3 regions of the Kitasatospora sp. P5_F3 genome follow, and region 2 is predicted to be linked to each of the others. Evidence: riboswitches for the same ligand, from Rfam matches in the RefSeq annotation. Region 2 holds a riboswitch; each other region holds the start of a gene.
The links. Region 2 has a riboswitch for cyclic di-AMP ahead of ACXJMZ_RS18335 (M23 family metallopeptidase). Riboswitches for the same ligand answer to the same signal wherever they lie in the genome.
Positions count from the first base shown of each region.

Region 1 (4,637 bases), on a different contig from region 2:
AAGCCGAGCAAGGACGAGGTCAAGGTCCAGGTCGACCAGCTCTTCAACGAGCAGGAGCAGGCTGCCGAGCGCTTCAACGGCGCCAAGGAGCGGACCGAGCAGCTGCGCAAGCAGGCCGACCAGCTGCAGGACCAGGTGGCTCGTGGGCAGGAGCAGATGACGCAGCTTCAGGGTGGCCTGGCGGCGGTGGCGGCGCAGGAGTACCGCGACGGTGGGGTGGATCCCTCGGTCGCGTTGATGCTCTCCTCCGACCCGGAGAACTACCTGACCAAGGCGTCCAGCGTCGACCAGGTGAACCAGACCCAGACGCAGACCCTGAAGTCGCTCCAGGACCAGCAGCGCCGCCTCGACCAGCAGAAGGTCGAGGCCGCGGAGACGCTGGCCGAGCTGGACCGCAACACCAAGGTCCTGAACGACGCCAAGGCCGAGGTCCAGAAGAAGCTCGCCGAGGCCCAGCAGTTGCTCAACTCGCTGAGCGCGGCCGACCGGGCGGCGATCCAGGGCGAGCGCTCCTCGCGCGGCGCCGAGCGGATCGACGTCGGCTCGCTGCCGCGCGCAGCCGGCTACGCGGGCGTGGCGGTCGGCGCCGCGATGGGCAAGCAGGGCAAGCCGTACGTCTGGGGCGCCACCGGACCGAACTCCTTCGACTGCTCCGGCCTGATGGTCTGGGCGTACGCGCAGGCCGGCGTCTCGCTGCCGCGCACCTCGCAGGAGCAGGCCTCGGTCGGCACCAACGTCGGCACCAACATCGCCAACGCGCAGCCGGGCGACCTGGTGATCTACCACTCCGACGCGCACCACGTCGGGATGTACATCGGCAACGGCCTGGTGGTGCACGCGCCGCACACCGGTGACGTGGTGAAGGTGATGAAGGCCGACGCGATGACGATCAAGACCATCCGTCGGGTCTGATCCACCGTCAGCCTGATACGGCATAACGGACATCTCCCCATCAAGGCTCACAACTGACGCCTTGTGACACGCGCGGGCCCGCCAAAACCTCCCTGTGATCTGGGACACCTTTGGCGGGCCTCGCTGTGACCACATCCTGAGAATTCATCGGCGCAGCGTACATTTTCGATCACGCTCGGTCGTAATCACCAAAGAATCACGACTTCATTCCGACTTTTTTCCTACAAGGATTTGAACCGATCACGGTTGGGTTACTAGGGTCCTTCTCGAACCACCGCACAGTCGATCACCCAGCCTGGGTGGCGGCGGGGGTTACCGCCGAGTCCGAGACACAGCGAGGCAGTCCAACTGCCTTACGGGGAAGCCCCAGCGAGGGCGCTGTCGATCGGAGCCGGGGAACCACGTTCCTCGGGGTGAATCGGCGCCAGGCTGACGGACCGTCGCAAGACGGCTCGGCGGTGAGGCGTCGTAGGGCATCTCTTCCAGCCCGAACCCGTCAGCTCACCCGGTAGGCGGACGTAGGAAGAAGGAGCCGGCCTTCGTGGCGTCCCATCGTCGTCCCAAGCCTGCCAGCCGCACCCGCGTCTCGATCATCACGGCGGCCGCTGCTGCTGCAGTGGCACTGTCCGCCCAGACCGGTGCGCATGCCGACCCGACTCCCACCAAGGACGAGGTCAAGTCCCAGGTCGACCAGCTGCACGAGCAGGCCGAGGACGCGACCGAGAAGTTCAACGCGGCCACGGAGAAGCAGCAGACCCTGCAGAAGCAGGTCGCCGGCCTCCAGGACGAGGTGGCCCGGCAGCAGGCCCAGGTGACCACCCTTCAGGGCACCCTGGGTGAGATCGCTGCCGAGCAGTACCGGACCGGCGGGATATCGCCGACCGTCCAGCTGATGCTCTCCAGCAGCCCGGACGCCTTCCTCGGCCAGGCCGACTCGCTGAGCCAGCTCGGTACCTCGCAGGCCGACACCCTCAAGACGCTGAAGGGCGAGCAGACCAAGCTCGACCAGCAGAAGTCCGAGGCCCAGAACAAGCTCGCCGACCTGGAGCGGACCACCCAGGAGCTCAAGGCGGGCAAGGACGAGATCCAGGCGAAGCTGGCCTCCGCGCAGGCCCTGCTCGACACGCTCAGCAAGAAGGAGCAGGACGAGCTGCGGGCCGCCGAGGCCAAGGCCGCCGCCGACTCGGCCGCCAAGGCTGCCGCCGCCGCCCCCAAGACGGACGACTCCGCCCGGGCCTCCCGCTCGGAGACCCGGACCGACCTGAGTGGTCTGCCGGCCGGCTCCTACGCCGCCATCGTGATCGCCGCCGCCGAGGCGCAGATCGGCAAGCCGTACGGCTACGGTTCCGTCGGCCCGAACAGCTTCGACTGCTCCGGCCTGATGGTCTGGTCCTTCAACAAGGCCGGGATCTCGCTGCCGCGCACGTCGGAGTCGCAGATGGGCGCCGGCCAGAACATCGGCACCAACATCGCCGACGCCAAGCCGGGTGACCTGATCATCTACCGCGGGGGTGGCCACGTCGGCCTCTACGTGGGCAACGGTCAGATCGTGCACGCGCCGCGCACCGGCACCCTGGTCCGGCACGAGTCCGCCACGGTGATGCCGATCACCCGCATCGTCCGGGTCTGACCCCCCGTCAGACAGGCCCCACCCGCAGGCCCGGCCCCGTGCCGGGCCTGCGGCGTTTCCGGGGGGCCGAGCAGATGTCCGATTGGTGGTCAAATATTCGGCACTGTAGGGGTTTGGACTAGATCGCTGCGACTCGCTAACGTCTGCCCCCGGACCTTCGCAAGGACAGCCGCCCGACCGGGGCGGCGGCGGTGGCCCGGCGCAGGAACGGAGCCGCCGCCGGTATGTCGACGTACAGTCGTTCTCCCCTGCCAGGTGCCCGCCGGTTCACCCGGGCGCTGGTGTTCACCGCCGCGGCCACCACGGTGCTCGGAATGGCCGCGGCCGGTGCCGCCGGGGCCGCTCCCGGCACCCCGGCCGAGCCGCCGACCCGTAAGGACGTCAAGGCCCAGGTCGACCAGCTCTACGAGGAGGCCGAGCAGGCCTCGGAGAAGTTCAACGCGGCCCTGGAGCAGCAGCGTCAACTGCAGGCCGACACCGGCTCGCTGCAGAACCAGGTGGCGGCCGGCCAGGACGAGCTGAACAGACTGCGTTCCGGGCTCGGCTCGGTGGCTGCCGCCCAGTACCGGGCGGGCGGCATCGACCCGGCGGTCCAGCTGATGCTGGACTCCGATCCGGCCGGCTACCTGTACCGGGCCCGCACCCTGGACCAGTCGGCGGAGCGGCAGAACGACACCCTGCGCCAGGTGATCGACAGTCAGCGGCGGCTCGACCAGCGGCGGGCCGAGACCACGGCCAAGCTGGCCGAGCTGGAGTCCGTCCGGCGCACCCTGAACGAGAGCAAGCAGGAGGTCAAGCAGAGGCTGGCCAAGGCCCAGCGGCTGCTGAACTCGCTGGGTGCGGGGGAGCGGGCCAGGATGGTCGACGACGACGCCAGGGACGCCGCCAAGCGGGCCGCCCGGGGGGCCGAGCGGCTCGACCTCGGTAACCTGCCCGCCGCCTCCGACCGGGCCGCCGCAGCGCTGGCGGCCGCCAGCGGCAAGATCGGCTCGCCGTACGTCTACGGCTCGACCGGGCCCCGTACGTTCGACTGCTCCGGTCTGATGTACTGGGCCTGGCGGCAGGCCGGAGTGACCCTGCCGCGCACCTCGCAGCAGCAGGCCGGCGCGGGGCAGCGGATCAGCCTTGCCGAGGCCCGGCCGGGAGACCTGGTGATCTTCTACAGGGACATGCACCACGTCGGGATGTACGCCGGCGGCGGTGTGGTGGTGCACGCGCCGTACCCGGGCGCGCGGGTCCGCTACGAGAGCGTCAGCGCGATGCCCGTCTCCGGGGTGGTGCGGGTCTGAGCGGTGCCCGGCCGTCGGCCGCCGACCCGACCCCGGAGGCCGGGGCGCGGGCCGGCGGTGCCGTGCTGTCGCGCCGGGCCGCGCTGCTGCTCGCGGCGGCCGGTCTGGTGCAGCTCTCGCCGCCGTCGGCCCGGCCGGTGGCAGTGCCCCTTGTGGCCCCGGCCACCTCGGCCGGTGCCGAGGCGGTCCCGGTCCGGCCCCGGATCGAGGCGCTGCTCGCCGACCGGGCCACGGCCCTGCTCCGGCTGGACCGGAGCGCGCTGGCGGCCGGGGTCGCCCCGGCCCACCGGGCCGCCGAGCAGGCCGGGCTGGCCCGGCTGGCCCAGCTCCCGCTGGCCGAACTCTCCTACCGGATCACCGACTTCACCGAGCCGGTCGGTGCCGCCCTGACCCTGACCGCCGAACTCGGCTGGCGGGTGGCCGACTTCGACGACCACCCGGCCGTCCTGACCCGGCGGATCGGCTTCGAGCTGACGGACGGCGAGTGGCTGCTGACCACCGACCAGCCGGTCGGCGGCGCCGCGCTCTGGGACCTCGGCGAGGTCCGGGCGGTCCGCGGCGGGCACAGCATCGTGCTGGGCCAGGCCGAACCGGCCGCGCTGGCCGCGGCGGCGGCCACCGCCGACCGGGCCGTCCCGCTGGTGACCGAGGTCTGGGGCGGGGACTGGGCGGGCCGGCTGCTGCTCGGCCTCCCGGCCACCGGCGAGCAGTTCGCCGCGCTGCTCGGGGTCTCCGCGGCCGGGTACCAGGGCATAGCCGCCGTCACCACGGCCGCCGCCGGGGCACCGCTGCACAGCCCGGCCGAC
Region 1 covers NZ_JBFUMY010000044.1:16,438-21,074, forward strand. The annotation lists gene ACXJMZ_RS24485 (C40 family peptidase) at 1-912, shown strand, start outside; cyclic di-AMP (ydaO/yuaA leader) riboswitch at 1,279-1,443, shown strand; gene ACXJMZ_RS24490 (NlpC/P60 family protein) at 1,454-2,542, shown strand; gene ACXJMZ_RS24495 (NlpC/P60 family protein) at 2,767-3,831, shown strand; gene ACXJMZ_RS24500 (hypothetical protein) at 3,894-4,637, shown strand, end outside.
Region 1: another riboswitch for cyclic di-AMP. It lies ahead of ACXJMZ_RS24490 (NlpC/P60 family protein); the one in region 2 lies ahead of ACXJMZ_RS18335 (M23 family metallopeptidase).

Region 2 (4,637 bases):
CCAGCCCGCCCTGTCGGCCAGCCGGGCGGTGACGGAGCCCCAGAAGCCGGGCCGGGACGGCACCACCGGGGCGGGTGCGGCGACCTCGGTGGCCAGCAGGGTCTCGGCCCGGTACCGCTCCAGCGCGGCGAAGCCCCGGGAGCCCGAGGTGAACAGGGCGAGCACCGGCAGCCCGAGCGCGGTGACCACCAGGCCGAGCCCGAGCGAGAAGAAGGTGACCACGAAGGTGAAGCCCAGGATGGCGAGCGGCAGCGAGCCGAGCACGAAGCCGACCTCCCGGTAGGTGGCGGCGGCGAACGGCGCCCACCAGAACCTCGGGTGCACCCGGCTGCTGCTGTTGCTGCTGCTGCGCTCGGCGTACGGGAAGGTCTGACTGGTCATCACCGGCTCCTCGGTCTCGTTGTCCTGCTCGCTGCCCACCCCTCAAAGGTGCCCGATCGGCGCCCCCGGCGACATGAGGTCCACCGGCGGACCGGGGGTAGGGAGAACCCCACCCCTGTCCGGGGCGAACGGCCCCCGGCCCGGGCACCGGATACCGTACGGGGGTGAACGACGACGACCTCCGGCTCAGCCCGCGTACCCGTGCCGACGACCTGCTCAGGTGGGCGGCCGACCAGGGTCTCGACCCCGTCCCGGTGGAGGCGGTCCGAACGGTGCTGGCCCTGCTGGAGCTGGGCGACGGCCGGATGCACGACGGCTACCCGGAGCTGAGCTCGCCGGTGGTGGAGCAGCTGCTGTACGAGCGGATCTACATGTACGTGCAGCCGGCCTCCGACCCGGGCGCGTACGGGCGGGCGGTGGGGCTGCTGATCGACCATCAGCGGGCCGCCAAGCGGCTGAACGCCAAGCGGCACGAGCGGCTGCACGCCGAGGTGGAGTGGCAGGGCGAGCTGCTCTGCGGGCTGCTCCGGCAGCCGCACCTGGTCACCTGGCCCCGGCTGTACACGCTGCTGCTCCGGGCGGCCGGGGTGGACACCTCCGACCTGGCGGCGGTCCGGGCCTGGCTGGACGGCTTCCGCGAGCTGACGGCGGAGCAGCGGGCCGAGGCGTTCGGCGCGCTGACCGAGCTGGACGAGATCGACGCCGACGGCGGCTGGGGCCGGACCAGGCTGATCTCGATCGGGATGGCCACCGACGGCGCCCGGCTGCTGCTGGAGAACCGGCTGATGCAGCGCAGCTACCGCAACCTGGCCGGGCTGAACGCGCTCGGCCTGCCGATGCCGGACGAGCTCTCCGGCGACTTCGACGGCTTCGAGGCCGCGGTGGTCGAGGAGGCGCTCGGGCTGCTGGGTGAGTGGACCGTCCCGGGGCTGCCCGCCCTGCTGGTGCACGAGTACCCGGACCTGGCCCCGGAGCCTGGCACCGAGGAGATCGAGGCGTACCTCGCCGAGCAGGCGGAGCGATCCGGGGAAGCCGAAGCGACCGACTGACCGGAACGGGCCCACCGTCGGCGGGCCCGTTCCGACGGTGTGTCAGGGGTTGATGCCGCGCTCGCGCAGCCAGTCCAGCGGGTCGACCGGGGCGGCGCCGTCCGGGCGGACCTCGAGGTGCAGGTGCGGTCCGGTGACGTTGCCGGTGGCCCCGACCTTGCCGAGCACGGTGCCGGGGGCGACCTCGCCCGAGGCGGTGGCGATCGAGGACAGGTGGCAGTACCAGATCTCGGTGCCGTCGGTCAGGGTCTCGATCACCCGGTAGCCGTACGCCCCGGACCAGCCGGCCGAGGTGACGGTGCCCGCCCCGACCGCGGTGACCGGGGTGCCGGTGGCGGCCGCGAAGTCCAGGCCGGTGTGCAGGTGCGACCAGTACGAGCCGGACTGGCCGTAGTGGGCGGTCAGCTCGTAGTTGGTGGTCGGCGCCGCGAACGCGCTGCGCTGCTCGGCGCGATTGGCCTCGGCCTCCTGGGCGGCCCGCTTGGCCTCCGCCTCCTGGGCGGCGGCCAGCCGGGCGGACTCGTCGGCGGCGGTGCGCTGCCCGTCGGCCTGGAGCTGGATCCGGGCGGCGAGGGCGAGACCGGGGTCGGCGGAGAGCAGGTGCTGCTGCCCGGCCTGGTCGGCGGAGTCGGCGGCTGCCACGGCGGGCGGCTGCGGGGCCGCGGCGGCCGGGGTGGCGGCAGCGAAGGCGGTCGCGCCGAGGGCGGCGGTCATCGCGGTGACGCCGATCAGCGGGCCGCCGGAGCGGGGCTGACGGGGCATCCGGTGCCTGGCGGCATCCGGGTGGTCCAGCAGCAGCTGGTTGCCGGAGTCGGTACGAGGGTGTGCCTGGGAGTGCGTCGACGCCACGGAGGCGCGCTCCTTTCCTTCCTTCTCGCCTACCGGGTTAGCTGACGGGTTCGGAGCAGGAAGGTCTCCTACGACCGGGTTTGGGGCCCGGCCGATTCACCCCAAGGAACGGTGGTTCCCCGGCTCCCGGACCCACCGGTGACGGCGGGTCCTGAGGATTAGGCGACGGCGCACGGTGCCGTTCTGGTACGGCGTTGCCGACCGCGCTGCGTTATCAAACGTTAATCCTAGGAGCCCGTGATTCCAAGCGGCTAGAGAGGTGCAGTCCATCTCTTCTGACGACCCGTGACCGGAATGCGGCTTTTGCTCTTTCACTCGGTGACGGTGCGCTACCGGAGGTTGAGTATCCGTACTCAGGTGCGCGACAAGGGAGTTGGAGACCCTCAGGACATGAGCCCTTCGATGCAGCCGCGGACCACCAACGCCTACTACCTGCAGGCGGTCCTGTCCTTCGCCCTGGCCAGCTCGGCCCTGGTGATCGGGATCGCCTACCTGCCGGTCAACCCCTGGATGCGCGGCTTCCTGGCGGTCGGCCTGCTCTACGAGATCACCGCGGCGTTCACGCTCGCCAAGGTGATCCGCGACCGCCAGGAAGTCGGCGAGATCTCCAGCCGGGTCGACCAGGCCAGGCTGGAGAAGCTGCTCGCCGAGCACGACCCGTTCCGGGTGGAGGGGATCTGAGCGGCGGTCAGCCCGCCCCCATCTCCGCCCCCGGTCAGCCGTTCGCCCGCTTGGCGGCGTAGGTCTCCCCGCCCGCCGCCCAGTTCTCCAGCGGGATCTCCTCGATCACCACGGTGACCGCCGCCGGGCTCACCCCGGTGATCCGGACGTACGTCTCGGTGAGCTCGCGGGCGATCTCGGCCCGCTGCTCCACGGTCCGACCGGCCAGCTGCTTGACGTTGATGAACGGCATGACGACCCCTCAGGTTCGGTGCGGTGCGATCACCCGCACGCTATCCCAACGCCTCCCTCTTGACGGCTATGGCTATTAGCCTTAGCTTTATGGCTATGACGAAGAACCTCACCACCCAGTACCTGGATGTCCCCGGCGGCCGACTGGCCTACGACGACACCGCCACCGAGACCGGCCTCCCGGTCGTCCTGCTCCCCGGCATGCTCGACTCCCGCACGGTGTACCGGCACCTGCGCCCGCTGCTCACCGCCGCCGGCCACCGGGTGATCACCCTGGACGTGCGCGGCTTCGGCGAGTCCTCGATCGCCTGGACCGACTACTCACCCGCCGCGATCGCCGAGGACACCCTCGCCCTGCTCGACCACCTGGGCATCGAGCGGGCCGCCCTGGTCGGCAACTCCTACACCGGCGCCACCGTCGTGAAGGTCGCCACGCTCGCCCCCGAGCGGGTGGCCGGCATCGCCCTGATCGACGCCTTCATCGAGAACCTGCCGCCGAACGCCTTCCAGCGCGCCCTGGTCAAGACGCTCGGCACCCTGGTGGTGTGGTTCCCCGCCGCCTGGGGCGCCTACCTCAAGAAGGCGTACCCGACCGGCGGGCCCGCCGACCTCGCGGAGTACCGGGCCGCCGCCGTCGCCGCCCTGCGCACCCCCGGCCGCAAGGTCGCCACCCGTGGGCACGTCACCGGTGACTCCGCGCCGGTCGGCTGGACCGCCGGGGTGAGCCGCCCCGCCCTGGTCGTGATGGGCGGTCAGGACCCGGACTTCCCCGACCCGGCCGTGGTGGCCGACCGCCAGGCGGCGGCGCTGAAGGCCCGTAAGGTGATGATCGACGGTGCCGGGCACTACCCGATGGCGGAGTTCCCGCAGGCCACCGCCGACGCCCTGCTCCCCTTCCTGCACGAGGTCGCCTGATGCCGAGGGCCGGACTCTCCCCCGCCGCCGTGGTCGATCACGCCCTGGAGCTGATCGACGCCCAGGGGCCCGAGGGCCTCACGCTGGCCGCCGTGGCCGGCCGGGCGGGTGTCGCCACCCCCTCGCTCTACAAGCACGTCACCGGTGGTCTGACCGAACTGCGCCGGCTGATCGCCGTCCGGGTCACCGAGGAGCTGGCCGAGCGGCTGGCCGAGTCGGTGCTCGGACGCAGCCGGGACGAGGCGATGACCGCACTGCTGAACGCCTACCTGGACTACGCCGAGCAGCACCCGCGCCGGTACGCGGCGCTGCCGCAGGCGCCCGATCCGGACCCGGATCTGACCCGGGCCGCCGCCCGGTTGGTCGGGGTGATCATCGCGGTGCTGAACGGCTACGGCCTGACCGGCGAGGAGTCGGTGCACGCCGCCCGCACGGTCCGTTCGACGGCGCACGGTTTCGCCTCGCTGTCGGCGGGCGGGGCGTTCCGGCTGGCGGCGGATCTGACGGTGACTCGGCAGCGGCTGATCCGGG
Region 2 covers NZ_JBFUMY010000029.1:24,307-28,943, forward strand. The annotation lists gene ACXJMZ_RS18325 (sensor domain-containing protein) at 1-420, opposite strand, end outside; gene ACXJMZ_RS18330 (hypothetical protein) at 546-1,430, shown strand; gene ACXJMZ_RS18335 (M23 family metallopeptidase) at 1,473-2,279, opposite strand; cyclic di-AMP (ydaO/yuaA leader) riboswitch at 2,291-2,454, opposite strand; gene ACXJMZ_RS18340 (YiaA/YiaB family inner membrane protein) at 2,670-2,960, shown strand; gene ACXJMZ_RS18345 (tautomerase family protein) at 2,995-3,192, opposite strand; gene ACXJMZ_RS18350 (alpha/beta fold hydrolase) at 3,282-4,106, shown strand; gene ACXJMZ_RS18355 (TetR/AcrR family transcriptional regulator) at 4,106-4,637, shown strand, end outside.

Region 3 (4,637 bases), on a different contig from region 2:
ACATCGACAAGGAAGGCCGGGGCTCGGTCGACCACGACGACCTGCTCACCCTCGGCGCCCGGCTGCTGGCCCAGTTCGGCGAGCAGCCCACCTCACCCCGGGGCACCCGGCTGATGCTGGGCATGACCGAGTTCTGGGACGCGCTGTACGCCGCCGCCGACACCGACGGTGACTCCCGGCTCAGCCTGGCGGAGTACCGGGCCGGGATGAAGGGCGCCTTCATCGCCTCGGCCGCCGGCTTCGACGCCACCTTCCGCCCGCTCACCGAGGCGATCTGCACGCTGCTCGACACCGACGGCGACGGCGAGGTGAGCGCCCAGGAGTTCTACGACTGGCAGAAGACCTTCGGCGTCAAGCCCGCCGAGAGCCAGGCCGCCTTCCAGGCCCTGGACACCGACGGCAGCGGCGCACTGAGCGTGACCGAGCTGCTGGCCGCGATGCGCGAGTACTACACCGGCCGCTCCGCCGACGCCCCGGGCAACCAGCTGTACGGCCCGCTGATCTGACCCCCCTGGGCCGGGCCGCCCCCGCCCGGGCGGCTCGGCCAATTCTGTTGACAACTCCCCTTCGCTGCCCGACAGTTCGATCACCACAGTGGGGCCGGGGCGGGGGTGCTGACGGTGGATCACGCGGGCGACTACGACTACCCGACCGACGTGGACGGGCGCGGCGTCACCGAGCTGGTGGTGCACGGCTGGGGCAGCTCGGGGCCGGCCGAGGTGCTGAACGATCCCGAGGTGCGACAGGTGGCGGGCGACGCCGCCCCCCAATTGCCGGTCGGTCTGGGTCCGGGCGCTGCTCCATCGAGACCATCCCGACGACCTCTTTCGGTTCTCCCCGGAGTGCCGACCGGCCCGGGCGGGGGCGCGGGGTTAGCTTCCTGGGCATGCCCCAGATCGAGTTGCCGACCGGCCGCCGAGCTGCCTCGGCGGTCGCGGCCGCACTGCTGACCCTGCCGTTCTCCGGGGTGGCCGCGGCCGCCCCACCGGTGGTGGAACAGGTACGGCTGACCGCCCCTCCGATGACCGCCGGGCTGGCCAGGTCCGCCTCCCTGACGGTCCGTTCGCGGGTCTGTGTGCCGGCCCGGCGGGTCGGCGTGGCGGTCCGCAGCGCGAGCGGGGCCAACCTGGATTTCCCCGGCGGTGCGCGCAACGTCCGGATCTGCTCCGGCGGCCTGACGGTCACCACCGAGGCCAGAGCGTTGCCGGCCGGAAGCTACCGGGTGTTCGGGTTCTGGCAGGACCCCGGAGGCGGCTGGCACAACCTGCCCGAGCAGACCCTGACGGTCGCCGCCTCGGGTGAGCCCACCTGGTCGGACGGCTTCGACGGGGTGACCGTCCCGCTCGGCAGCTGGGACGGCTGCGTCGGCGCCCCCGTCGTCCGGGACCGGCACTGCACCGGGCTGCCCGCCGCCCTGGACGCCAACTGGTGGGCCTATCCCCAGGGTTGGGCGGACACCAGCGGCCTCGGCAGCTACAGCCCGGCCCGCACGCTCTCGGTCGCGGACGGCCGGATGACGATCCGGCTCAGCCGCGACGACACCGGCACCTGGGTGGCGGCACCGACGCCCAAGCTGCCCGGCGCCTCCCCGGCCGGCGGCGTCAGGTACGGCCGCTTCGAGATCACCTGGCGGGCCGACCACGCGGCCGGCTTCAAGCTCGCCTGGCTGCTCTGGCCCGACTCCGAGCTCTGGTCCAGGGACGGCGAGATCGACTTCCCCGAGGGCGACCTGAACGGGAACGTCTCGGCCTTCATGCACCGCAGGGGCAGCACCTCCGACACCGACCAGGACGGCTACCCGACCGACGTCCCGATGGCCGGCGCCTGGCACACCACCGTGATCGACTGGCAGCCGGACTCGCTCTCCTTCTACCTGGACGGCACCCTGCTCGGCACCTCCACCACCGGGGTTCCCGACACCCCCATGCACTGGGTGCTCCAGTCCGAGACCTCCGCCACCGGCCCGGCCGGCGGCACCACGGCCGAGATCACCGTCGACGCCGTGCGGTACTGGAAGGCCGGCTGACCGGTGTGAGGCACGCAACAGCGGCTCCTGCTGTCGGATTCCTGTCAGGTACTGTGCACGAGTTGCCCGCCGGTCGTTGCGGGCCCCGCCGCCGGGACGCCTAATCCTGTCCGCCCGGCTGCGGTGTCGTTCGAGCTCCGAATCGGACAGGAGCGGGGGACCCAGGTAAGTCGCCGTGCCCTCGTGGCACGGCTCGGGGTGAAGCCGCTTTCCGTACCGGCGGCCGGGCTACCCACGGCCCGAACCCGACAGCTCACCTCGCAGGCGTCGTGGAGGGAACCTCTCGATGCTTTCCCGAAATGCCCGGATAGGCGCGGTCGCCACCGTCGGACTGATCGCCATACCCATGATCGTCAACGCCGAGGTCGCCAGCAGCGCGCCGCGCTCGACCCAGCAGACCAAGAACCACTGGCGCTGGCAGCCCAGCCCTACGCCGACCCCGGCCCCGACACCGACGGTCGCCCCGAGCCCGACCGCCACCGCGACACCGACGCCGACGCCGACCGCCACCGCGACGCCGACCCCCACGGCCACCCCCACGGCCGCCCCGACCGTCGCACCGACGCCGACACCGACACCGACGCCCACCGCGACGCCGACCACGGGCCCGGCTCCCACCTGGTCCGAGGACTTCACCGGCCAGTCCGTCCCGCTCGGCAGCTGGACCGGCTGCAGCTCCAGCGGCGCGATCCAGAACAGCCACTGCACCGGCCTGCCGAGCGCGGTCGACAGCAAGTGGTGGGCCTACCCGAGCGGCTGGCAGGACACCAGCAGGAACGGCGCGTACGACCCGGCCAAGACTCTCTCGATCGCCAACGGCGCACTGAACATGCACCTCAACCGGGACAGCGCGGGCACCCACGTGGCCGCGCCGGTGCCCAAGCTCCCCGGCGCGGTGGGCCCGGGCGGCGGCGTGCTGTACGGGAAGTTCGAGGTGACCTGGAAGACCACCTCGGCGGCCGGCTTCAAGACCGCCTGGCTGCTCTGGCCGGACTCCGAGACCTGGCCCCGGGACGGCGAGATCGACTTCCCCGAGGGCGACCTGAACGGGAACGTCTCGGCCTTCATGCACCGCCAGGGCGGCACCTCCGGCGGCGACCAGGACGCCTACTCGACCAACGTCCCGATGGCCGGCGGCTGGCACACCTCCACCATCGACTGGCAGCCCGGCAGCCTGACCTTCTCCCTGGACGGCAAGGTGATCGGCCACTCCACCAGCCGGGTGCCGAACACCCCGATGCACTGGGTCCTGCAGTCCGAGACCGCCCTGGACGGCACCCAGCCGGCCCAGGGTGCGAGCGCGGACATCAGCATCGACTCGCTCCGCTACTGGAAGACCACCGCCTGACCCCCGATCAGGAGAGCTCCGGGTCAGGGTGCACCGGTACCCGGTTCGCACCCACGAGCAGGTCCATCACCCGCTCATGGGTGTCACCGACCCGATCGGTCACCCTGACCCGGATCCAGACGCTCTCCACCACCGCCATCGCCTCGGCGGTGAACCAGCCCAGCATCGCCCTTCCCTGGGCGGGCAGCGGCCGCCCCGCGCCGATCAGCGAGAGCCGGAAGTCGTGCCCGACGACCGCTCCCCGCTCGGCAATCAGCTCGGCCGCCCGCTGCATCTCCACCCATCCGGCCTGACCCCCGGTCGGCTCGGCGAAGGTCACCAGGTAGCGCACCTCGGTGATGACTGCCACGTCCTGGGCCGCGTTCTGCAGGTGCCCCTGCCAGGCGATCCGCTCCTCGGGTGCAACGCCCGCCACCGCCCGGCCGAAGAAGCCCAGGGCCGGCCGGACGGTTCGCGCGTACTGGGCCCGGGCCAGCGCCGCGCCCGTGGTGGCCAGCGCGGCCGCCGTGGCGCTCTGCCCGTCCATCAGCTTGAGCCGCCACGGCCAGTCGTTCAGCAGTCTGGGCGGCAGGTTCTCCCGGACCGTCCCGTAGATCAGGATCACCAGCGCCAGTACCGCCAGTGCTGTGAGCAGTCGGGACAGCAGTACATTCCGTCGCACCACTCGCTGTGCCGTGTTCATCACGTCCACCCCTGAGACCAACTCTAGTGCGGGGCACCAGTGTTCGAACAGGGCGCTCAGTCAGGCGGTCCGGCCCAGGGTGGCCAGGTAGGTGCGCCAGCCGCCGTGCTCGGTGATCTCCCGGTGCACGCCACGCTCCAGTTCGCCCCGGGCCAGCAGCATCGACAGGCAGGCGGAGCCGTCCGCGAGCTCGATCACGCCGAGTTCGAGCTCGCGGGGCTCGCCGGGGAGGATGACGTCGCGCAGGTGGGCCAGGTCCACGTCGTAGAGCTCGCCCTCGATGGCGGTGTCCACGGCGGGGTCGGGCAGCAGGCCGGGGCAGACGTCGCCGATCGAGAAGAACCGGTAGCCGGGGGCGGTGCTGACCGGGCCGATCAGGGCGTCGGCGACCGAGGCGTGGAACGGGCCGCCCACCATGGCCTGGCCGTTGAAGAAGATGCGTGCCATCAGGTACTCCTCAGGAAAGCCGTACGGGCCCCCCCGCGGGGGGGGGGGCGAGAGCGCGGGCAGGGTGAGGAAGTCGACGAACTCCTCGGCCAGTGCGACCTGCTCGAAGAGCTTGGCGGCCTCGTTCCAGCGCC
Region 3 covers NZ_JBFUMY010000001.1:219,050-223,686, forward strand. The annotation lists gene ACXJMZ_RS00895 (EF-hand domain-containing protein) at 1-506, shown strand, start outside; gene ACXJMZ_RS00900 (glycoside hydrolase family 16 protein) at 887-2,026, shown strand; cyclic di-AMP (ydaO/yuaA leader) riboswitch at 2,152-2,308, shown strand; gene ACXJMZ_RS00905 (glycoside hydrolase family 16 protein) at 2,313-3,374, shown strand; gene ACXJMZ_RS00910 (hypothetical protein) at 3,382-4,056, opposite strand; gene ACXJMZ_RS00915 (allophanate hydrolase-related protein) at 4,117-4,503, opposite strand; partial or broken gene aceB (malate synthase A) at 4,558-4,637, opposite strand, start outside.
Region 3: another riboswitch for cyclic di-AMP. It lies ahead of ACXJMZ_RS00905 (glycoside hydrolase family 16 protein); the one in region 2 lies ahead of ACXJMZ_RS18335 (M23 family metallopeptidase).